Regions from separate parts of the Caballeronia sp. LZ062 genome, predicted to be linked through region 1. Evidence: riboswitches for the same ligand, from Rfam matches in the RefSeq annotation. Region 1 holds a riboswitch; the other holds the start of a gene.
The links. Region 1 has a riboswitch for cobalamin ahead of cobW (cobalamin biosynthesis protein CobW). Riboswitches for the same ligand answer to the same signal wherever they lie in the genome.

Region 1 (12,265 bases):
CTCGCGGTATCGAATGCGCGCTATGACGTGCATGTCGATATGCGCCTCGTCGCACGAAATCTATCCATCGAAGAGGCGGCCGCGTGGCTCGCCCGGAGCCATGCCGATGCTTGACTATATCCGCGACGGCGCCGAGATCTATCGCCAGTCGTTCGCGACGATTCGCGCGGAAGCGAACTTGAGCGCCATTCCCCGCGACCTCGAAAAGCTCGCTGTGCGGCTCATTCATGCGTGCGGCATGGTCGACATCGTCGACGATCTGCGCTTCTCGCCCGGCGCAGGCGATGCGGGACGCATCGCGCTCGCAGCCGGCGCACCGATACTCTGCGATGCACGCATGGTCGCGCACGGCATCACGCAGGCGCGCCTTCCCGCTGATAACCGCATTGTCTGCACGCTCGGCGATCCGTCCGTGCCCGAGCGCGCCCGCGAAATGCAGAACACGCGCTCGGCGGCTGCACTGGAGCTATGGCGTCCGCATCTTGAAGGCGCCGTCGTCGCGATAGGCAACGCGCCGACCGCCCTCTTTCATCTGCTCGACATGCTCGATGCCGGCGCGCCGAAGCCCGCGCTCATTCTCGGCTTTCCGGTCGGCTTCATCGGCGCGGCGGAATCGAAAGCGATGCTCGCAGCCGACAGCCGCGGCGTGCCATTTGTCGCGTTGCAGGGACGGCGCGGCGGCAGCGCAATGGCCGCCGCTGCCGTGAATGCACTTGCTTCGGAGAACGAATGATGAGCGGACGCCTGTATGGTCTCGGCGTCGGTCCGGGCGATCCGGAACTCATCACCGTGAAGGCGCTGCGGCTCCTGAAGTCCGCGCCAGTGGTCGCGTATTTCGTCGCGAAGGGCAAGAAGGGCAACGCGTTCGGCATCATCGAGGCGCATCTCGACGATACGCAGACACGCTTGCCGCTCGTGTACCCCGTGACGACCGAGGCGCTCGAACCGCCGCTGTGTTACGAGACGATCATCAGCGCGTTTTATGATGAAGCGGCGCTCGCCATTGCGGATCATCTCGAAGCGGGCCGCGATGTTGCCGTGATCTGCGAAGGCGATCCGTTCTTCTACGGCTCGTACATGTATCTGCATGACCGTCTCGCAGGCCGTTTCGATGCACACGTGGTACCCGGCGTCTGCTCGATGCTCGGCGGCGTGTCCGTGCTCGGCGTGCCGCTCGTCTATCGCAATCAGAGTCTCTGCGTGCTGTCCGGCGTGCTGCCGGAAGACGAGTTGAAATGCAAGCTCGAAGCATCCGATGCCGCCGTCGTCATGAAGCTCGGCCGCAACTTCGAGAAGGTGCGGCGCGTCCTGGTCGAGTTGGGGTTGGACAAGCGCGCCCTCTATGTCGAGCGCGCGACGATGGCGAATCAACGTATCGTGCCGCTCGATGAAGTCGATCCGATGGCGTCGCCCTATTTCTCGCTGCTCGTGGTGCCGGGAACGAAATGGCAGGCATGAACGCGGTGTCTCCCATGGCGATCGTCGTGCTCGGCGAAAGTGCGATGCCAACCGCGCGCCGCATACAGGCGCGCTATCCCGGATCGCTCGTGCATGGTCTCGCCACTCGCACTCATGCCGACATTGCCTACGACGATTTCGGAGCGCACGTGCGCGCGCTTTATCTCGCAGGCACGCCCATTGTCGCGCTGTGTGCAGCGGGCATCGTCATTCGCTCGCTTGCGCCGTGCCTCACGGACAAAGGCGCCGAGCCGCCGGTTCTGGCCGTCGCGCAGGACGGCAGCGCGGTCGTGCCATTGTTGGGCGGCACGAGCGGCGTCAATGCGCTGGCGCGCGAGATCGGCGCGGCACTCAATGTAACGCCTGCCATCACGACGAGCGGCGAGTTGCGTTTCGGTACGTGCCTGCTCGCGCCGCCCGACGGTTACGCGCTGGCGGATATCGAGCGCGGCAAGCGTTTCGTGTCCGATCTGCTCGCGGGCGAAACCACGCGCATACAAGGTCATGCGCCGTGGCTGGATCAGACCGACTTGCCCCGCGCGAATGATGCGCGTCTTGCCGTGCACGTTACGCCACACGTGATACACGATGAAAGCAGTCTCGTGATTCATCCGCGTTGCGTGGCCGCGTGGATCGAAGCGCGCGAAGAAGATATTGCCGACCGCGTGCGTCTTGCGTTGCGCGAGCATGGCTTGTCGCCGCTTGCACTTGCTGCGCTGATTGCACCGACCGCGAGCATGACATCCGATGCGCTCGGCGATGCTGCCAACGCGCTAGACGTGCCGCTTCGCTTCAGCGACGAACCGCCGCCGCATGACGCGCTTCGCGCGCACGATATCGCGCTGAGCGTGGCGCAAGCGCCTCTCGACGTGGCGTCCATCGGCCGGGCGCGCGGCACGTTGACAGTGATCGGACTGGGCCCTGGCAGTGCGGACTTGATGACGCCTGCCGCAAAATCCGCGCTCATCGCCGCGCAAGACATACTCGGCTATGAGACGTATGTGCGCATGGCCGGACCGTTCCGCGCGGACCAGCGCATTCACATGACGGACAACCGCGAAGAATTGCAGCGCGCGCGTCATGCGTTCGAACTCGCGAGCGAAGGGCGAAAGGTCGTGGTCGTATCATCGGGCGATCCGGGCGTCTTCGCGATGGCCGCCGCCGTGCTCGAAGCCCTCGACGAAGGGCGCGCGACGCATGCCGAATGGAACGCGGTGAAGCTCGCGATCGTGCCGGGCGTATCGGCATCGCTCGCTACGGCGGCACGCGCGGGCGCGCCCCTTGGCCACGATTTCTGCGTGCTTTCGCTCTCGGATAACCTGAAGCCCTGGGACGTCATCGAGCATCGCATTCGCCATGCGAGCGAAGCGGACCTCGTGATGGCGTTTTATAACCCGCTATCGAAGGCGCGGCCCTGGCAGTTCGATCGCGCCATGGACATCGTGCGCGAGCATCGCGATGCAGCGACGCCTGTTGTACTAGGCCGAGATGTGGGACGTCCCGCCGAAACCGTGCGCACGGTGACGCTAGGTGAATTGCACGGCCGCCTCGTCGATATGCGAACGATGGTCATCGTCGGATCGTCGAGAACGCGCGTGCTCGGCGATGGCGAGTGGGTTTATACGCCGCGCTCGTATTGAAGCGATTCGGCGGGCATGTAATGCGCGTGCCAGTCGAGCGCCAACGCATGGGCGCCGCCGACACGCACGCGTCCTTCCTCGAAATCCACCACGACGATGCGGTCCGCCAACGCCGGCGCAGCGGGTCGTTCGTTCGTGCGTCCATCGCTCAACAGCCAGAGCCAGCGACGCTGCGAAGGCTTGCGACGCGCGGCCCTAGCAAGCACCGTCGATGCGCTCGCCATGCCGAGCGTGAGCGGCGTTCCGCCTCCGCCGCCAATCGGGGCGATCCAGCGGTCGTTGAACCAATGCGCCGTTCCCGGCTGACGGCGCACTTCGACACGGCCGCCACCGAAGCACACGAGCGCAACCTCGGCGCGTTCGCGATAGGCGCGGTCGAACAATGCAATTAGCAAGCCCTTCGCGCGCGCGAGACGCTCGCCGCCGAGCATCGAGCCCGAGCAATCGAGCACGAAGCAATGCAGCGCAGGCGCTTCGCCTTCGCCGCGGTGAAAGCGCAAGTGACGCGGTTCGAAGCGTGCGGTCCGTTTCGCGCGCAGCGTCGCAGTCCAGTCGACCGATGCAGTCGCGAGGCCCTCACGCGTACGGACGCGGCCACGCGAACGCGCGTCCTGCCACCGAAGACGATGCGCGTTCGCATCGGCGTCCGGCCTTCGATGGCTCAGGCTTTTTTTGCGGCAAGCGGCCTGACCTGCTTGACCTTCGCGGTGCCTACGGATTCGGGCGGCATATAGCCCCAATCGCCGCCCTGGGTCGTATTCCCGTTCGCCTCCGGTCGCGGCGCTTCGCGAGAATGCGCTTCCTGCTCACGCCGGCGGTGCCGCAAGACTGCGTCCGCCACACAATCGACGTGCTTCGTTTCGACGTATTCCGCGCCTTCGAGCGCAGCCAGTGCACGCGCCGCGCGCAGCATTACAAGGTCCGCTCGCAAACCATCCACGTTAGCGGCAATGCACAGCTCGCTCACATGCGCATGGACGACATCATCGAAGTCATACTCATCGAGCGCCGCACGCGCTGCCTCGATGCGTTCGGCGAGCGCCGCCTGATTATCGGCGTGTCGCGCACGAAATGCTTCGGCATCCGAATCGAATGCAAGCCGCGCCTTGACGATTCGCTGCCGCACGTTCGCGTCGAAACAGTTGGCGAGTTCGACGGCAAGCCCGAAGCGATCCAGCAGTTGCGGGCGCAATTCGCCCTCTTCCGGATTCATGGTGCCGATCAGCACGAAGCGCGCATCATGACGATGCGATATGCCGTCACGCTCGATGATATTCACGCCGCTCGCAGCCACGTCGAGCAATTGATCGACGAGAGGATTCGGCAGCAGATTCACTTCATCGACATACAGCACACCGCGATGCGCCTTCGCAAGCAACCCCGGCGAGAACTTTACGCCGCCATCGCGCAACGCGCTTTGAATATCGAGCGTGCCGATGAGTTGTTCTTCACTCGCGCCGAGCGGCAAGGTCACGAGTTTCCCTTCCGGCAACAGCTCTGCGAGGGCACGCGCCGCCGTGGACTTCGCCGTGCCGCGCGGACCGCTCACGAGCACGCCGCCAAGTGACGGATCGACGGCCGCGAGTAACAACGCCTGTTGCAACGGCGCTTGTCCGACGAGCGCCGTAAAGGGAAACGCTGGAAACAAAGAGGTTTCGTTCAATTCTGTCGGCCTTCGAGTTGCTGCTCGACATCGAGCAGATGCTGTGTCACGGCCTGCTGGTAGTCGCCGGGTTCTTGCCACAGCCCGCGCTGCATCGCTTCGAGCAAGCGCTCGCAGATCGACTGAAGCGCATGCGGGTTGTGCCGCGCGATGAAGTCGCGCGTGCCGGCATCGTTCACGTAGGCATCGGTGACAAGCGCATATTGATGATCGGAAACCACGCGCGCGGTGGCATCGTAGCCGAAGAGGTAATCGACGGTCGCGGAAAGCTCGGACGCGCCTTTATAGCCGTGCCGTTTGACGCCGTCGATCCACTTCGGATTGACCACGCGCGAGCGCACCACGCGCGCGATCTCTTCGTTCAACGTGCGCATACGCGGCGCGGCCGGGTTGCTGTGGTCCGCGTTGTACGCTTGCGGCTGCACGCCCGAAAGGTAGCGTACCGCCGCGACCATGCCGCCCTGAAACTGGTGATAGTCGTTCGAATCGAGCAAGTCGTGTTCGCGGTTGTCCTGGTTCTGAAGCACCACGTCGAGCGTCGAGAGCCGAGTACCGAAGCTCGACCGTGCTTCGACGCCATCGCCACCTTGCGAATACGCATAGCCGCCCGTGGCTTGATAAGCGGCGGACAGATCGGCGTCGGTCTCCCATTGCTTTAGATCGATGAGTTCCTGCAAACCCGCGCCATACGCGCCCGGCTTCGTGCTGAATACACGCCAGCCCGCACGCCGTCGCGCTTCTTCGGCATCGACGCCGCGTCCGATCAACTCGTCGCGCTCGCGCAGAATGCGCGCGCGAATCGGGTTCACGTCTTCGGGCTCGTCTTCCAGTCCCGCGACGGCCTGCACGGCTGCATCGAACAGATGCATGAGATTGGCGAAAGCATCGCGGAAAAAGCCCGATACGCGCAACGTGACGTCGATGCGTGGCCGATTGAAGATGGAGATCGGCAGAATCTCGAAGTCCGTCACGCGATGACTGCCCGCCGCCCACTTCGGCCGCACGCCGATCAACGCGAAGGCTTGCGCGATATCGTCGCCGCCGGTGCGCATGGTCGCCGTGCCCCACACCGATAAGCCGATGGCGCGCGGATAGTCGCCGTGGTCCTGCACGTGGCGCTCGACGAGCATGTTCGCGGACTTGAGCCCGAGCGACCACGCGGCTTGCGTCGGCAATGCGCGCGTATCGACCGAATAGAAGTTGCGCCCCGTCGGCAACACGTCTGGCCTGCCGCGCGATGGAGATCCACTCGGCCCGGGCGGAACGAAGCGGCCTTCGAGACCGCGCTTGAGTTGCATCGATTCTTGCGGACCGCATGCGTCCAGACGCGCAAGCACGTCGCGATGCAAGCGTTCGAGTACGCGTGCCGTATGCGGTCCCGGCACGGCTGCTTCGCCTTCGAGAAGCAGCATGGCGAGACCTTCGAGCCGCTCACGCGTATCGCCTTGATGGCGCCACGGCGCATCGCTTGCCGCCTGCAACGCGTTGGGACGCGGCCCATGCCAGGGTGCGGACCAGTCGGCATCGAGCGGGTCGAAGTCGTCGCCTAGTTGCAGGTCGCGCGCGAGCGAGGTAATGAGGCTTGCGTTCGCCCCTTGACCATCGCCGATTGGAAAGCGGCCGAGCGCAAGCAGCGTATCGCGGCGCTGCACGCCTTGCGGCGACACACCGAAAACATGCAGGCCGTCGCGAATCTGCGCTTCTTTCAGCTCGCACAGGTAGGCGTCCGCGCGCGTGAGCAACGCGTCTTCGCCGGATGCATCGCGTGGCGCATCCAGCCCTAACTCCTCGTGCAGCTTATGCTCGACGATGCTCGCGAGTATCGACTTGCGCAACAGCTTGGCGCGCCGGACATCGACCATCAATGCTTCGTAGTACTCGTCAACCTGGCGCTCGAGATCCTGCAACGGCCCGTAGTTTTCGGCGCGCGTGAGCGGCGGCATCAGATGGTCGATGATGACCGCCTGCGCGCGCCGCTTGGCCTGACTGCCCTCGCCCGGATCGTTGACGATGAACGGGTAGAGATGCGGCATGGGTCCGAGGATCAGGTCGGGCCAGCACGATGCCGACAGCGCGACGCTCTTGCCCGGCAGCCATTCGAGGTTGCCGTGCTTGCCGACATGCACGAGTGCGTCCGCGTTGAAGCGCAAGCGCAGCCAGAAATAAAACGCGAGATAGGAATGCGGCGGAACGAGCTCTGCATCGTGATAGCTCGCATAATCGTTGCGTTCGCGCGATCTCGACGGTTGGATGCCGATGAACACTTCACCGCAGCGCAAGCCCGCGATCATGAAACGGCCGCGCCGCAATGTCGGGTCTCCTTCGGGCGCGCCCCACGTTTTTTCGAGCGCGGCGCGGGCGTCCGCGGGCAAGGTGCGATAAGCGTCCAGATAGTCTTCGAGCGAAAGGCTTTGGAGCGCCGGCCGCATGTCACGAACGACAGGATCGTTCGTCACGCCTTGCGTCAATGCGGCGATGAGCGCATCGCCATCCGCCGGCAATTCGCCCACGCGATAACCTTCGCGCGCGAGCATCGACAAGATGCCGACCGCAGACGCCGGCGTATCGAGCCCCACGCCGTTGCCGATGCGCCCTTCGCTCGCCGGATAGTTCGCCAGTACGAGGGCGATCCGCTTCTTTTCATTAGGCGTGTGCCGCAGCGCGCACCAGCGGCGGCTCAACTCCGCGACGAAGCGCACGCGTTCGGCATCGGCCTGATAACGGACCACATCCACTTGCGTATGCGCGCAGTGATACGCGAGCCCCTTGAAGCTGACCGCACGTGTGATGATGCGGCCATCGACCTCGGGCAACGCGACATGCATCGCCACGTCGCGCGAATTAAGGCCGTGATTGTCCTTCTCCCAGTCCTCGCGATTGCCGCCGCTCAAGATCACTTGCAGCACGGGCGCATCGCCCGCTATCTCGAAGTCTTCGCTTTCGCCGATCACGCTTGCTGCAAACGCGGTCGTGTTCAACACGAGCGATGCACGATGCTCCGCGCATAGACGCGCGATCACTTCACGGCTCACGCTTTCCTTGAGCGATGAAATCGCAATCGGCAACGGATTCAGGCCTTCTCTTTCGAGGGCGTCGATGAGCGTATCGAATACGGCCGTGTTGCCCGCTTGCAAGTGCGCGCGATAAAAGAGAATCGCGACGACGGGCGCACCTTCGGTCCATCGCGTGCGCCAGTCGTCGATTGAGGCGATGTCGTGCTCGGGATGATAGATCGCCACGGCAGGCAGCGGACGCGGCGCCCGAGGCTCGCGGCCAAAGCCGAACACGTGATAGCCGATTGCACGCAAGAATTCCTCTGCATTGCCCGCGCCGCCTTCGCGCAGGTAGCGCGACAGCTCGCGGCAGAACGCGGCGTCCGCAGTGCTCTTGCTGATGAGGTTGGGGTCTTCCGTGAGATCGCCCGAAAACATGGCGAGCGTTTGCTTCTCGCGCTCGGCCAGCGCAACGATACGCTCGATGCCGTAAGGCCAGTACGATTCCCCGCCGAGATGATCCACGATGACGACCTTCGCGTGACGCAATACATCGTCGACGTAGAAATCGACCGATGCGGGCTGGCGAAGAAACGATTGGTTCGCGAGCCGCACTTCGGGAAAACCGGGTTCGAGACGCGGAAACACGCTCGCAAGCAACGCGAGCGTGGTATCCGCAGAACTGAGCACGACGATCGGCGCGCGCGTCTGCTCGATGCGCATGACGCCTGCCGCGTCATCGACAAAGCCTCCCGGCGTCGTGCGTAACAGATGCATTGTGTCAGGCCTGCGCGAGCGCGTTCGCAAGCGCGGCGTTCAACGCCGACTGCAGCGTTTGACGGTCGAGGTCTTCGCCGATGAGCACGAAGCGGCTCGCGGCTTCGCCTTCGTTCCAGCGACGGTCATAGTAGCTGTCGAAGCGCCGCCCGACACCTTGCACCACGAGACGCATTGCAGCACCGGGCAATGCAGCGAAGCCCTTGACGCGGTAAATCGTGTGGTTTTCGACGAGCGTCTGCAACGCGGCAATGGCCTGTTCGCGGGACTCCACTCGCGCTTCCACGACGACTGAATCGAATGCGTCGTGATGATGATCCGCATGACCATCGTCGTCTGCGGAACCATGATGGTCGTGACGAAGATGGATGCTTTCTTCCGACGCCGCTTGCAGGCCGAGCAACGCATGCAGATCCAGCTTGCCCATTTGCGCGGGCACGATCTTCACTTGCTGCGGAATCTCGGGACGCACCAGCGCTTCCACACGGCGCAGCGCATCGGCATCCATGAGGTCAGTCTTATTGACGATCACGAGATCGGCCGAAGACAGTTGATCCTCGAATAGTTCATGCAGCGGCGATTCATGGTCCAGATTCGGGTCGGCCTTGCGTTGCGCTTCGACCGCTGCGGGATTCGCGGCGAACTGTCCGCTCGCGGCGGCAGGGCCATCGACCACCGTGATGACCGCATCCACCGTGAAGGCGTTTTTGATGGACGGCCAGTTGAACGCCTGCACGAGCGGCTTCGGCAGCGCAAGTCCGGACGTCTCGATCAACACATGATCGATGCGCTCGCGACGTTCCAGCAACTGCTCCATCACCGGATAAAACTCTTCCTGCACCGTGCAGCAGAGGCACCCGTTAGCGAGTTCATAGAGATTTCGGTCGGTGGATGCGGCTTCGTCGTCGCAACCGATGCCGCAGCCTTTGAGAATCTCCCCGTCGATGCCGAGCTCGCCGAATTCGTTCACGATCACGGCCAGGCGCATGCCCTGCGCATTCGACATGATGTGGCGCATCAAGGTAGTCTTGCCGCTGCCGAGAAAGCCTGTCACGACCGTAACGGGAATCTTGCGGGTTTGCATCGTCGCTCCGTGGCTCGTGTATGCGTGCGTCGTGCGTCGCGCGATGAAGGCATCGCTAGCGAAACATCTGCGGGGAGACGCGCACGACTGATGGACCGTGGGCCATGCCGCATCCCCGCGGCATAAGCCCTGCGAAAGTCTGGCCGGTATCCGGGCTTGCGACTCGTTGCGCAGCCTTCCTGCCGCAATGGGCAGTGGCCTCGTGCGCAACGCGCGATATCGCGTGAACCGATACCGCCAGTCGCTTACCGTTGCGGGGGCAGCGCAGGTTGGCGTGCGTCCGTTCGTATGATGGAGCGATGCGCTTCCTGCTTCCCGTTTAACTGCGCGCGAAAGAAGCTCGCACGCGGGCACCAGAACTGCGTGCAGTCTAGGCTGCGCGCGAACGAGCGTCAAGGAAGGCGACGCTCGAAACGGGTGCTTGTGGTATCGTTGGCCCGCGACTGGTGCTCGCGCGTTCGCACGAAGCGCGCAGTTAAACGGGAAACAGGAAGCGGCCTCTCAAGACATGAACGACTCGCCAACCTGTGCTGTCCCCGCAACGGTACGCGACCGGCGGCATCAGTCTCCATGATGCCGCGCATTGCGCACAAGGCCACTGCCCGTTCACGGTGGGAAGGCTGCGCGATGAAGGCCGCAAGCCCGGATACCGGCCAGCGCAGGGAACGAAGCGCATCGCTCGAAAGAAGCGATGCATTCGCCGAACGCCGCCATCCGCGAGGGACGCATGGGCGGCGCGAGCCTTTCACCCATTCGTTCGATGATGCCTCCTTGCGCGAGCCAGCGCCGCCTTGCCGTCGGCATCGGCTGCAAACGCGGAGTGAGCGCCGATGCGATCGAAGCCGCCGTCCGCGCGGCGCTCGATAGCGTCGAGTTCCCGTTCGCATGCATTGCGGTGATCGCGAGCATCGACATCAAGCACGATGAAACCGGCTTGCGCGGCTTCTGCGAGCGTCATGGCTTGCCGTTGCGCTTGTATTGCGCCGACGACATCGCGAAGATCTGTGCCGATGGCGTATGCGAGCCGTGCGCGCTGCTTGCGAGCGATGGCGGAAAGCTCGTGGTGCGCAAGACGATCAAGGGTTACGTGACCGTCGCCATCGCAACAATGAAAGCCTGATAAAGCCCATGAAAACCGATACCGAATCGCATCTGCGCATGACGCAGCGTCGCAAGGAAGGCCACGAAAAGAAGCAGGCCGCCGCGGATCACGAGAAGGGTCTCTTAATCGTCAACACGGGTAATGGCAAGGGCAAGACGACGGCGGCGTTCGGCATGGCCGTGCGCGTGCTCGGGCATGGCATGAAGCTCGGCGTCGTTCAATTCATCAAGGGCGCGCTGCATACGTCGGAGCGCGATTTCCTGAGCGCAGTCGCCAATTGCGACTTCGTGACGATGGGCGACGGCTATACGTGGAACACGCAGAACCGCGAGGCCGACATGGCGACTGCACGGAAAGGCTGGAACGAAGCGCGGCGCATGATCGAAAGCGGCGAATATCAGATGGTCGTGCTCGACGAGCTCAACACCGTGCTCAAGTACGAATACTTGCCGCTCGACGAAGTGCTCGACGTGTTGAAGGCGCGTCCCGCCATGCTGCATGTGGTGGTCACGGGCCGCCATGCGCCGGATGCGCTCGTCGACATGGCGGACCTCGTCACGGAGATGCGGCTCGTGAAGCATCCGTATCGCGAGCAAGGCGTGAAAGCGCAACGCGGCGTCGAGTTCTGACGCCATGCCGTCCTGCCCCGCACTCTTCATCGGCGCGAGCGCCTCGCATCAAGGCAAAACCACGGTGACGGCCGCACTTGCGCGCCATCATGCGCGGCGCGGCTTGAACGTGCGCGTGTTCAAGACCGGGCCGGATTTTCTGGACCCGATGATTCTCGAACGCGCGTGCGGATCGCCCGTTTATTCGCTGCATCTGTCGATGGTCGGTCTCGACGCATGTCGTGCTTTGCTTGCACAGGCCGCGCGTGAAGCCGATCTCATTCTGATAGAAGGCGTCATGGGTCTGTTCGATGGCACGCCCAGCAGCGCCGATCTTGCTGCCGCATTCAACGTTCCGGTGCTTGCGGTGATCGGCGCGCATGGCATGGCGCAGACGTTCGGCGCGGTGGCCTTCGGACTCGCGCGTTATCGCGCGGACGTGCCGTTTTATGGCGTGCTCGCCAATCGCGTTGCATCCGCACGGCATGCGCAGATGTTGGCCGAAGCGATTCCAGACGGTCTGCGTTATTGCGGGCATCTCTCCAACGCGGACGACATTGCGCTGCCTGAGCGCCACCTTGGCCTCACGCAAGCGCAAGAAGTCGCGGGACTCGATGCGCGTCTTGATCGCGCCGCCGATGCCATTGCGGCTACAGCGCTTGCCGACATGCCGCCGCCCGTTCACTTCGAGGACGCCGCGCTTGAAGCGCCGCCGCGCCTGCTCGAAGGCCTGCATATCGCAATGGCGCGAGACGCGGCCTTCTCGTTCGTCTATCCGGCTAATGTGGACTTGCTGATCGCAATGGGCGCACACGTCACATCATTTTCGCCGCTAGCCGATGAACCCGCGCCCGACGACGCCGATGCGCTGTATCTTCCCGGCGGCTATCCGGAACTGCATGCGGCCACGCTCGTGTCGAACATGCGCACGCGCGCATCG
Region 2 (12,265 bases), on a different contig from region 1:
GCGCGCGGCGGTCGAATCGGCGCTGGAAAACGGCAACGATGCGATCTTCGGCGCGCTCTTCTGGTTCGCGGTCGCGGGCGGGCCGGGCGCGCTCGCGTTCCGGCTAGCAAATACGCTCGACGCGATGTGGGGCTATCGCACGCCGCGCTATTTGCGTTTCGGCTGGGCGGCGGCGCGCTTCGACGACGTGCTCAACTTCGTTCCCGCGCGCCTCACGGCGGCGAGCTACGCGCTCACGGGCGACACCGGCATGGCGTGGCACTGCTGGCGCACGCAGGCGCGCTCGTGGGACAGCCCGAACGCCGGTCCCGTGATGGCCGCGGGCGCGGGCAGCCTCAACGTGCTGATTGGCGGCGCGGCGGTCTATCACGGCGTGCTGGAAGCGCGGCCGACGCTCGGCGCGGGCCACAACGCGACGCCCCGGCATGTCGTCGCGGCGCTGCGGCTCATCGACCGTTCGGTGCTGCTGTGGCTCGCCGTGTTTCTGGTCCTCGCTGTTTTGAGTGTGACGACGAATGCCTGATCCGATTCTCCACGGCGGAAATCTGCGCGAAGCCGCGCGCCGCTATTCGATTGCGCTCGACGACTGGCTCGACCTTTCGACGGGCATTAACCCGCGCGGCTATCCGGTGCCGGCCGTGCCGCCCGACGCGTGGCGGCGCCTGCCCGAAGACGACGACGGTCTCGCCGATTGCGCAGCGCGTTACTACGGCGCGCCGCTCGCGTTGCCGGTGGCGGGCTCGCAAGCGGCCATCCGCGCGCTGCCATATCTGCTCGAACGCGGCACGATCGGCATCGCGCCGCTGACATACGGCGAATACGCGCCGGCGTTCGTGCGCGCGGGGCATCGCGTGGAGCCGCTCGATGTCGGCTGCGCGGAGCCGCCTGCGTCGCTCGATCACGTGATCATCGCCAATCCGAACAACCCGACCGCCGAGCGGCTCGACCGCGAAACGCTGCTGCGCTGGCACGCGCAGTTGGCTTCGCGCGGGGGAACGCTGATTGTCGATGAAGCCTTCGCCGACGCCGATCCACGTGCATCGCTTGCCAGCGAAACAGCACGTGATGGACTCGTCGTGCTGCGCTCGGTCGGCAAGTTCTTCGGGCTGGCGGGCATCCGCGCGGGCTTCGTGCTCGCCGCGCCTGCCTTGCTCGACGCGTTGCGGGACATGCTGGGCGCGTGGACCGTCGGCGGACCGGCGCGGCATGCGGTGATGGCTGCCTTCGGCGATCTTGCGTGGCAGCTTGAGACACGCGAGCGTTTGCAGCGCGACGGCGCGCGGCTTGCCGCGATGGTCGCGCGACACGGGTTCGATGTGCGCGGCACGCCGCTGTTCACATGGACGCCGACGCCGCGCGCGCCCGCGCTGCAACACGAACTGGCGACGCGCGGCATCTGGACGCGGCTCTTCGAGCCGCCCGATATCACGCCGAGTCTGCGCATCGGTCTGCCGGGCAGCGAAGGCGACTGGGCGCGGCTCGAACGCGCGCTCGCGGAGATTGCGGGATGAACTTGCGCCTGAATCTTTGCCCAAGCGTCGCCGGGTTGGCGATAGATCGCGCTGATTGCCTGCAGCCACACGGGCGCTTTGTTGACGCTTATAGCGCCACGGAGATCGCCGGATGAACGCGTTCACACGTCCCTACTCATGCGTCGCCGTCTGTGCGATAAAACGCGCCGACACTCAGCGGCCATTTGGGCGTTTTGTGGACGCTTCTAACGCCACGGAAATCGCCGGATGAACGCGCGCACATGCAACCTGCGTCTCATCGCATGCGTCGCCGGCTTCGGGATGGAGCCCGTTGACCATCACCGGCCACACCGTCGCTCTGGACTCTTCCAATGCCACCGAGGTTGCCGATTGAATGCGCGCACTTTCAACCTGCGTCTCATCGCATGCGTCGCCGGGTTGGCGATGAATGGCGCCGACCGTCAGCGGCCACGCGAGTGCTCTGTTGACGCTTTCAACGCCACGGAAATCGCCGGATGAACGCGCGCACATGGAAACTGCGTCTCTTCTCATGCGCCGCCGTCTTCGCGGTGGATCGCGCCGACCGTCAGCGGCCATACGGGCGCTTCGATGACGCTTCCGGCGCGCACGAAAATCGCCACATGAACGCGCGCAAGTGGAACCGCTATGCAGCTACATGCGCCGCCGTCTTTGCGATGAACCACGCGCACGCGTCGCTCACCGTCACGGACGACACCGGCGCCCCCGTGACGCTTACCGCGCCCGCGACGCGCGTCGTGAGCCTCGCGCCGCACGTCACCGAGTTGCTGTTTGCGGCGGGCGGCGGCGCGCGCATCGTCGGCACGGTGACCTACAGCGACTATCCGAAGGAAGCGCAGACGATACCGCGCGTCGGCGACAACAAGGCGCTCGATCTGGAGCGGATCGTCGCGCTGCATCCGGACCTGATCGTCGTGTGGCGGCACGTCAATGCCGCGCGTCAGACCGACAAGTTGAAGGCGCTCGGCATCCCGCTCTATTTCAGCGAGCCGAAGCGTCTTGCCGATATTGCCGCCAGCATCGACAAGCTCGGCGCGCTGCTCGGCACGGAAGACACGGCGCGCGCCGCATCGACGGCTTTCACTCGCGACATCGCGGCGCTGCGCGCGCAGTACGCGCAACTGCCGCCGGTGCGCGTGTTCTATCAGGTCTGGGACGATCCGCTGATGACGCTCAATCGCGACAACGTGTTCAGCGAAGTGATCGGGCTATGCGGCGGCGTGAACGTGTTCGCTGCCGAAGCGCCGCGCGTGCCGACCGTTTCGACCGAAGCCGTGCTCGCCGCGAATCCCGAAGCGATCGTCACCGCGACGCCCGGCGCGACGAAGCCCGATCGCCCGTTGCCCGCGCTCGACCGGTGGAAGCAATGGACGTCGATGACGGCGGTCGCGCGTGGCAATCTGTTCGGCATCGACGGCGATCTGATCAATCGGCCGACGCCGCGGCTTGCGCTCGGCGCGGCGCAGCTTTGTCGCGATCTGGATGTGGCGCGCAAGCGGCGCTAAGCACGCCCTACGCGTTCCACCGCACAAGCCCCCACCCCGTATCGAACCGACGAAACTGCACGATCCCACCGAACGCGAGCGGCCATTGCAGCGCACTCGCCCGATCCACGCGGAGTAGATGCGCCGCGAGCACGCGCACGACGCCCGCGTGCGCCACCACATGCACCGCACTCGAAGCATCGGCGCACGTGTCATCGAACCATCCGGTCACGCGCTCGCTGAACTGCGCGAGACTCTCGCCGCCGTGCGGACGCGCGTGCTCGATATCGGCGGCCCACGCGTCGATGAGCGCGCGGTCGATATCGTTCCACGCGCGGCCTTCCCATGCACCGAAATGCAGTTCGGCGAGCCGCGCGTCGATGCGGGCCGGGCCGAGCGCCGCGGCCAGCAAAGCGCATCGACGGAGAGGGCTCGTGTGCCATCCATCGACGCACGCGGGAACATCGAGCGAACGCATACGCGTCGCAACTTCGTGCGCCGAATCGCGCGCATCGCGGGCAAGCGGCACATCAGTTTGGCCGTAGCACGTGCCTTCATCGACCGCGACGGCCGGGTGACGAATCAATACGAGGTCCATGCGAGCCCGACGAGATAGATCGCGATTTCGAGAATCTGCTGCGCGCAGCCGAGGCAATCGCCCGTATAACCGCCGATGCGCCGCACGAAGTAGCGGCCCGCCATCACGCGCAGCAGCGCCAGCACGGCAAGTGCGACGCAAGCGAACTTCCAGCCGATGCAAAAGAGCCAGGGCAAGCCGAACAGCATCGCGACCGCGAAGGACGTCGCGCTCATGCGCTGCGCGACGGGCTTCGCCTTGCCTTCGGCACGCACGTAGTCGAGCGTGACTAGATAGCTGATGGCGACCGTTCGGCTCGCGGCATGCGCGGTGATCATTAGGATTCCTGCGCGCATCGGTGGCAACGCGCCGAGACTTTGCCACTTGAGCGCGAACGCGATCACGAGCGCAATTGCCCCGAAAGCGCCGATGCGCGAATCGTGCATGATGCGCAGCACGTCGTCGCGCGTGTAGCCGCCGCCGAAGGCATCGGCGCAATCGGCAAGTCCGTCTTCGTGGAACGCGCCGGTGAAGATGAGCGTCGCGGCCATCGAAAGCAGCACCGCGACGCCCGCAGGAAACACGCGCAGCGCGGCAAGATACACGAGCGCCGCGACGCCGCCGACCATCGCGCCGACAAGCGGAAAGTACCGCGCCGCCGCGTTCAGATAGTCGCGCTCGAAGCCGACCCAGCGCGGCACCGGCACACGCGTGAAATAGCCGAGCGCCGTGAAGAAATAGCGCAGTTCGTCGAGCGGCCGGTTCATGTCAGGCGGGCTTGTTCGAGACGCCCGCCGAATCGAAGCTCGCCATTTCGTCGACGAACGCGACCGCCGCGCGCAAGATCGGCAGCGCGAGCGCCGCGCCCGTACCTTCGCCGAGCCGCAGATCCAGCTCCAGGAGCGGCGCGGCGTCGAGATGCGCGAGCATACGCCGATGTCCCGCTTCGTTCGATGCATGCGCGAACACGCAATACTCGCGCACTTCCGGTGCGATCCGCGACGCGACGAGCAGCGCGGAAGTGGCGATGAAACCATCGACGAGAATCGTCATGCGCGCTTCAGCCGCCGCGAGATACGCGCCCGTCATCATCGCAATCTCGAAGCCGCCGAAGGTGGCGAGCGTGTCGATGGCGTCGTCATTCGCTGCCTGCGATGCCAGCGCGCGCCCGAGCACATCGCGTTTATGCGCGAGGCCGCGATCGTCGAGGCCCGTGCCGCGCCCGACGCATTCGTCGATAGGCAGCGCGCACAGGCGGCTCATCAGACACGCCGCCGCCGACGTGTTCGCGATGCCCATTTCGCCGAAGCCGATCACGTTGGTCCCGAGCGACGCGTGATGCCGCACGCGTGCCGCGCCGCGCGCGATGCCTTCGAGCGCCGTTTCGCGCGCCATCGCCGGTTCGTGCGCGAAGTTGCGCGTGCCGAGGCCGAGCGACAAGCGTTCGTAACCGTGGTCGATCGAAATGGGCGTGGCGACGCCCGCATCGACCACTTCGAGCGCCATGCCGACCGAGCGCGACAACGCGTTTATCGCCGCGCCGCCCGCGAGAAAGTTCGCGACCATCTGCGCCGTCACTTCCTGTGGATACGGGCTCACGCCTTCAGCCGCGATGCCGTGATCGCCCGCGAAGACGATCATCGCGGGACGCTCGATGCGCGGCTTCGTCGTCTGCTGGATCACGCCCATTTGCAGCGCCAGCGTTTCAAGCCGGCCGAGGCTGCCGGGCGGCTTCGTCTTCATGTCGATGATGCGGCGCAGTTCCGGTTCGATGCTGCGGTCGAGCGGGCGGGGCTTGGGCAGCGCGTGAGCAGTGGACATCGGCGTTCCTCGTCAGAATGGGTGAAGCGAAGGCACGAGCGCCTCATGCTCGCCATCGCGGATCAATATCAGCGGATAGCCGAACGCCGCGCTCGCCCGCGCAGGCGTGAGCACGTCGGCGACGGCGCCGACATGCGCGCCGCCCTTGCCGTCGAGCAAGAGCGCGTGCGTGGCGAAGCGGCGCGCGAGGTTCAGGTCGTGGCACGAAAAGACGATCGCGCGTCCTTCGTCGTGCGCGGCGGCGGCGAGCGCATGCAGGCAGTCGATCTGATGATGCAGGTCCAGATGCGCGAGCGGTTCGTCGAGCAGCAGAAGCGGCGCTTGCTGACAGAGCACGGCGGCGAGCGCCACACGCTGACGTTCGCCGCCGGACAGCGTGAGCACGTCGCGCGAAGCCAGGTCTGCAAGACCGAGCGCATCGAGCGCCGCGTGCGCGGCGGCGCGGTCGTCTTCGCTTTCCCAGCCCCAGCCCGTCAGATACGGAAAGCGGTTGAGCAGCACGGTGTCGAGCACGGTCGCGCTGAAGGCGTCGTGCGTGCTTTGCGGCATCAGCGCGCGTTCGCGGGCGAGGTCCGCCGCGCGCCACGACGCGAGCGCCCGGCCGCCGAGCGTGATCGCGCCCGACGCCGGCTTTGCGAGCCCCGCGAGCACGCCGATGAGCGTGGTCTTGCCCGCGCCGTTCGGCCCCGCGATGCACCAGACTTCGCCCGCCGCGATGGTCGCAGAAAGGCCGTCGACGAGCGTTCGGGCGCCCGCGCGCAGCACGAGGTTGTCGACAGAGAGCGGCTTCATCGCGGTCTTCGCAGCAGCATCCACAGAAACATGGGCACGCCGATCAGCGCCGTGACGACACCCACCGGCAACTGCGCCGGCGCGATGACCGTGCGCGCGGCGAGGTCCGCGCTCATCACGGCGAGCCCGCCCGCGAGCGCGGCGGCGGGCACGAGCATACGCTGGTCGTTGCCGAACGCGAGCCGCAGCAAATGCGGCACCACGAGCCCGACGAAGCCGATGGTTCCTGCCGTCGTCACCGCAGCCGCCGCCGCGAGCGATGCCACCAGATACACGCGCAGCCGCAGGCGTTCGACCGGCACACCGAGCGAACGCGCCGTGGCTTCGCCGCGCAACAGCACGTGCAACTGCGGCGCGCACGGCACGATCAAGGCGAGCGCCACGCCGAGCGCGATCATCGCGGGCCACGGCGTCGATGCGCCGTTGAGGTCGCCGGTGAGCCAGAAGATCATGCCGCGCAGCCGGTTCTCCGGCGCGATGCTGAGTATCAGCGTGATGAGCGCGCCCCAGCCCGCCGCGACCACGACGCCCGTGAGCAAGAGCCGTGGCGAAGCGTCCTGCTCGCCGTGCCACACGTGCGTGCGCGCAAGGCCGAGCACCAGAACGATGGATGCCAACGCGCCAGCGCACGCCGCGAGATCGACGCCCCACCACGGCATCGACGCGAGCATCGCGGAAAGAGCGAACGCCGCCGCGCCGCCCGACACGCCAAGCACGTACGGTTCGGCGAGCGGATTGCGCAGCAGCACTTGCAGCAGCGCCCCGGCGAGCGCGAGCAGCGCGCCCGACGCGAAGCCCGCGAGCGCGCGCGGCAATCGCAGGTTAAGCACGATTTCGTCGGCGATGTCATGCGTGGCCGCGTGCACGTGCAGCAGCGCGGCGATGGCACGCGTCGGCGGCAGCGCGACGCTTCCGAGCGCGAGCGATGCCGCCAGCACGATGACGACCGCCGCGCCCAGCGCGAGCCAGATCGCGGCGGCGCGCGTTGCGTGCATCGCCTTCATCGGGCGGCGCGCGTCAGCGGCGCGGCTCACGACGGATGCCAGCCGATCGTGACGTAAGCGCCGCGACGCGGCGTGTTGTACGAGTAAGCCAGTTCATAGTTGCGGTCGAACAGGTTGTCGATGCGCGCATTCACGTACCACGACTTCGTGATGTCGTACTGCGCCGATAGATTGACGACGCCGTAGCCCGCGAGCGTCGAATCGTAATCGCTGCGCGCGCCGCTTACGATCCATTCGCCGCCCACGCGCCAGCGCCCGATCGACCGATGCGCCGACAGCGACGCAAAACGCCGCGCGCGACGCGTGAGGTCTTCGTGATTCGTCTCGTCGACGGGATTCTGGAACGTCACGCTCGCGCGCACGTCGGTTGCGCCAACGTGCCCGGCCCACGATCCCTCGACGCCCTGCACCTTCGCACGCCCGACGTTCTGCGCGATATAGAAGCCGCTGCCGTCGTTCACGTAGTCGATCAGATTCGAATAGCGCGTCTCGAACGCGGTCACGCGCACCACGCCGATCTTCTCCGATGCGTACTGCAACGCGGCCTCGGCCGAATGGCTGCGCTCCGGCTGTATCGACGCATTGCCGCTCAACGGATAGTAGAGATCGTCGAAGCTCGGCGCGCGAAACGACGCCGCGTAGCTCGCGCTTGCGCGCCAGTGCGCGTCGAGGTTGTACGCGTAGCCCAGATAGTAGCTGTTCGCGCCGCCGAAGTCGGAATACTGGTCGCGGCGCACGTTGGCCTGCACTTCGCTCGGGCCGAAGCGTCCCACGTAGCCCGCGAACACCGAGTTCACATGCCGGTCCGGCGCGCTCAACTGGTCCGAATCGAGCGACTGGTCGAGATGCTCGTAGCCGAACACCAACTTGTGCGCGTCCGTGAGCCGGAAGTCGTTCTGCCACAGATACTGATGATTCTCTGAGTTGAAGCGGCTCGTGTAGACGCCGTTCTGCTCGATGTTCGCGCGGTCCTGTCCCTGCGCGATGGTGAAGTGCGTCGTCCAGTTGTCGGTCAGCTTGCCGTTTGCGAACACCGACGCGGACCGCACGCGATCATGCGATTCGTTGAGATCGGTCGGGACGCCGTAGGGATCGTCGAAACTGTTGACGCCGTTCGATTGCAGAAAGCGCACGCCCGCGTCCCACGTGTCGCTGAACTTGTGGCGCAGCGTCGCGGCGACGCTTTCATTCAGATAACCGTTCGCGTTCGGATTCGCGGCAGGCGCGAGCGCGGGATCGATCGACGAGAAGCCGTCGGTCTTTTCGCGGGACACGCTCAGGCTGAACGTGGTGCGGCCGTCGGCATCGAGCGCGCCATCCACGCCCGCCGATTGCCGCTGCGTGTGATAGCTGCCGTACTCGGCTTCGAAATGAAAGCGCGGCCGATGCGGCTCGCCCTCCTTCGTGAAGATCTGCACGACGCCGCCGATCGCGTTCGATCCATACAGCGCCGACACGTTGCCGTTGACCACTTCGACGCGACCGGTCTGATCGAGCATCAGTTGGGACAACTGCGCCGCGCCGAGCGAGACCGATTCGACACGCACGCCGTCGATGAGCACGAGCGATTGCGTCGACGACGCGCCGCGTATGAAGACGCCCGATGTCGCGCCCGGCCCGCCGTTGCGCGTGATCTGCACGCCCGGTGCGAGCGCAATGAGCCCGAGCGCATCGTCCGCGTTGCTGTCGGCGATGTCCTGCGCGTCGAAGAGCGTCGCTTGCGGGATGGAATCGGCGAGCGGTTGCGCGCTGCGCGTCGCGGTGACGACGACGGGCGCGAGTGTCTGCGACGGCGGATCGGACAAGCCGGGCGCGGAATCGGCGTGCGCGGCCTGAGCAAGCGGCACACTCGCAGCGGCGCACACGACGACACGCGCGGCGCGACGAATGAGGCCGGACGAAGGCAAGACCATGTGTGGAGCGTTCCCGTTGGAGACTGGCGCGTGCCCCGCTCCCCGCGAGGTCTGTGCGCGACGCACGCGCCGGCTTGCAGGGCATCGGCGCGCTGGACGATTGGCCGGTATCCGGGCTGGCGACGCATCGTCCCGCCTTCCCGCGCTTAAAAGCACAGTGGCACCGACACGCTTCTTGCAGTCTCGCTCGTGTAGTGGACAAGTCCGGAGCTGTGATGAGAAACGCGCGAGGGACGACTTGCAACTTGCGTTGCGGTCGCTTACCGTTGCGGGGGCAGCACAGGTTGGCGCGTGCCGCTCGTGCGAGACAGCGCTTCCTGTTTCCCGTTTGACTGCGCCGCAAGAGAGGCGGCGCGAGCACCAAAAGTGCGGCAAGTGTAGGAGCGCGCATGAGGGCCGTCAAGAACGCGCGCCCGCTCATCGCGAAGGTTGAACGACGACCTTGCGCCGTCCGTCGCGTATGCGGATACGTCGAGCGCGGGCCATTCCACACATGAATACAGGGCGATGCGCGCAAGATCGCGTGTTGTTACGTCTCGAAACGAGACAATTATCGGAAGCTCCGTTGAACCGCGCTAAAATGCCAGGTCTTTAGAGGACGCAGCACATGCTCAACGAACTCGAATCACTGTCAGGAAACATCGGCCGGCTGATCAAGATCAGCGAGCGCCACAATCAGGCGCGTCTCGCGCTCGAAGCACAAATCGAACAACTGCGCGCCGATTTCGCGAATGTTCAGGCCGAACTCGTGCAGGTTCGCAACGAGCGCGACGCGCTGCAAGGCGAACGCGATTCGCTGTCCGCGAAAATCGACGACGCGCAAGTGCGCCTGAACGCGATCCTCGAAAAGCTGCCGCGCGCGAAAGCGCATCATGCCGAGAGTGAAAATCAGCTCGATCTTCTCAACGCCGAAGCTGGCGCATCGCGCGAAGCGCAGCACGAACATGCGCACGCGGAAGAAGTGCACGGCGAGCATCATCAAGGAGAGAAGGCATGACGACCACGCAGATCGAAGTATCCATTCTTGGCCAGCAGTATCGCCTCGCGTGCTCGCCGGAAACCGAAGCCGCGCTGCGCGAAGCCGTAGCCCGCGTGGATGCCGAGATGAACAAGGTGCGCAACGCCAGCAGCGTGCGCGGTACCGACCGCATCGCAGTCATGGCCGCGCTTTCGCTGGCGTCCGAATTGCTGAAACTGCAGGAAAGCGTGCGTCACGGCGAAGCATTCCCCGCGGAAGAAATCCGCCGCACGATGCACTCCATGAACGAGCAGCTTGGCGCTGTCATTGCGCAATATGAAGCGCACTGAGCGCCATGCGCTGATCTAATCAGCGTTGCGGTGTCAATCAAAAAAAGATACCGCGAGAAACGCAGGCAAGGGGCTGCAAGGACCAAACGTTTGGTGTACAGTGAGGTCTCCCTGCCTGGTACGCCAAGGTCATATATTCCTTGAACCAATGCTACATTGGCACGGTTGCGGAACGTTGCAGCACGGGCGCGCGCGTCACTCTGTCTGATGTACCCGAAGTGTTGCTTACCGCGACCAATCTTGAACCCAGGTTCAGGATGCCGGCCTAGCGGCTGTGGCGGGGACCTTATTCCTCGAAGCATGAACGGCATCGGTTTTTACCGGTGCCGTTTTTGTTTGCATCGCCCAAAACTGCACTGAACGTCCTGCACGCGAACTCATGCGCTACTGGCTGATGAAGTCCGAACCGGACGAAGCGAGCATCGATCATCTCGCGCACGCGCCCAAGAAGACGCTGCCGTGGACCGGCGTGCGCAACTATCAGGCGCGCAACTTCATGCGCGATCAGATGCAGATTGGCGACGCCGTGCTCTTCTATCATTCGAGCTGCCCCGAGCCGGGCATCGCGGGCATCGCGAAGGTCTGCTCGACGGCGTATCCCGATCCCACGCAGTTCGATCCGAAAAGCGCCTACTACGATCCGAAATCCGCGCAGGACACGCCGCGCTGGATGCTCGTCGATGTGCGCTTCGTCAAGAAGACGCGGCTCATTGCGCTCGCCGAACTGCGCGAACACGCGGAACTTGCCGGCATGCAGGTGCTCGCGCGCGGCAACCGGCTGTCGATCACGCCGGTGACCGAGGACGAGTGGCGCTTTATTACCGAACGCCTCGTCGAAGGCCGGAACTAAGGGCGCGAATGGGCCGCCTAAGTGCGGTCGCGAATCACGCGACGCCTTGCGTTGGAGTCCTTCGATGATGAACAAGAAAACCGCCGCCGTCCTCGCCCTCGCGATGTCGAGCGCCACTCTCGCCTATTCCGCCACCGCTGCCGCGCAGACGGTCATCGCCAATCCGCAGCCTGCGGGCGTGCTTTCGCTTTCGGCGCAGGCAAGCGCGCAAGTGCCGCAGGATGTCGTCACCATCACGCTCTTCTACGAGCAGGAAGCTGCCGATCCCTCGTCGCTCACCGCGACGCTGAATCAGCGCGCCGAAGCTGCGTTGCGCGAAGCGAAGGGTGTGGATGGCGTCACCGCGAAAAGCGGCTCGTTCACCGTGTATCCGTCGACCGACCGTGACGGCAAGATCTCCGCATGGCGCGGGCGCACGGAGATCGTGCTCGAATCGCACGACTTCGCGGCGGCATCGAAGCTCGCGGGCAAGATGAGCGCGTCGATGCAGGTCGGCAACGTCACGTTCTCGCTGTCGCCGGAAGCGCAGCGCGCTGCGGAGCAGAAGCTCTCGACGCAGGCTATCGATTCGTTCCGCAAGCAGGCGCAAGCCGCCTCGCAAGCCTTCGGCTACAGCAGCTATTCGATTCGCGAGGTGAACGTGGGGCATAGCGGCGTGGCGCCGCGCCCGGTGATGATGATGCAATCGCGCGCCATGAACGCCGATGCCAAGATGGCCGCGCCGATGGCGCTCGAAGCCGGCACCACGACGGTGACGGTAGACGTGTCCGGCTCGGTGCAGATGGGTCGCTGATCGTCTGTCTTGCGAGACCGCAGTCGCGGTCCCGCTGCGACGTCACGCCGCGTTCGTCGCTACCCGACGATGCCGCCTGTACGCCCACACCATCATGATGACGCCCGCGATGATCATCGGCAGCGAAAGCCACTGGCCCATGGAAAGCCCGAGCGCGAGCAGGCCGAGATAGTCGTCGGGTTCGCGGGCGAATTCCACCGTGAAGCGCGCAA

Region 2: another riboswitch for cobalamin. It lies ahead of P9239_RS14875 (TonB-dependent receptor domain-containing protein); the one in region 1 lies ahead of cobW (cobalamin biosynthesis protein CobW).

Annotation. Positions count from the first base shown of each region.
Region 1 is NZ_JARTWB010000001.1:349,525-361,789, forward strand. It holds gene cobG (precorrin-3B synthase) at 1-114, shown strand, start outside; gene P9239_RS01730 (precorrin-8X methylmutase) at 107-733, shown strand; gene P9239_RS01735 (precorrin-2 C(20)-methyltransferase) at 730-1,458, shown strand; gene cobJ (precorrin-3B C(17)-methyltransferase) at 1,455-3,098, shown strand; gene P9239_RS01745 (VWA domain-containing protein) at 3,077-3,763, opposite strand; gene P9239_RS01750 (ATP-binding protein) at 3,760-4,746, opposite strand; gene cobN (cobaltochelatase subunit CobN) at 4,758-8,531, opposite strand; gene cobW (cobalamin biosynthesis protein CobW) at 8,536-9,615, opposite strand; cobalamin riboswitch at 9,739-9,988, opposite strand; cobalamin riboswitch at 10,043-10,288, shown strand; gene P9239_RS01765 (cobalamin biosynthesis protein) at 10,307-10,735, shown strand; gene cobO (cob(I)yrinic acid a,c-diamide adenosyltransferase) at 10,744-11,346, shown strand; gene P9239_RS01775 (cobyrinate a,c-diamide synthase) at 11,351-12,265, shown strand, end outside.
Region 2 is NZ_JARTWB010000002.1:1,873,880-1,886,144, forward strand. It holds gene cbiB (adenosylcobinamide-phosphate synthase CbiB) at 1-523, shown strand, start outside; gene cobD (threonine-phosphate decarboxylase CobD) at 516-1,511, shown strand; gene P9239_RS14840 (hypothetical protein) at 1,686-2,003, opposite strand; gene P9239_RS14845 (cobalamin-binding protein) at 2,168-3,016, shown strand; gene cobC (alpha-ribazole phosphatase) at 3,024-3,593, opposite strand; gene P9239_RS14855 (adenosylcobinamide-GDP ribazoletransferase) at 3,578-4,339, opposite strand; gene cobT (nicotinate-nucleotide--dimethylbenzimidazole phosphoribosyltransferase) at 4,341-5,393, opposite strand; gene P9239_RS14865 (ABC transporter ATP-binding protein) at 5,406-6,185, opposite strand; gene P9239_RS14870 (FecCD family ABC transporter permease) at 6,182-7,180, opposite strand; gene P9239_RS14875 (TonB-dependent receptor domain-containing protein) at 7,216-9,102, opposite strand; cobalamin riboswitch at 9,187-9,482, opposite strand; gene P9239_RS14880 (ATPase) at 9,710-10,099, shown strand; gene P9239_RS14885 (cell division protein ZapA) at 10,096-10,410, shown strand; RNA gene ssrS (6S RNA) at 10,516-10,698, shown strand; gene P9239_RS14895 (EVE domain-containing protein) at 10,790-11,260, shown strand; gene P9239_RS14900 (SIMPL domain-containing protein) at 11,328-12,053, shown strand; gene lgt (prolipoprotein diacylglyceryl transferase) at 12,096-12,265, opposite strand, start outside.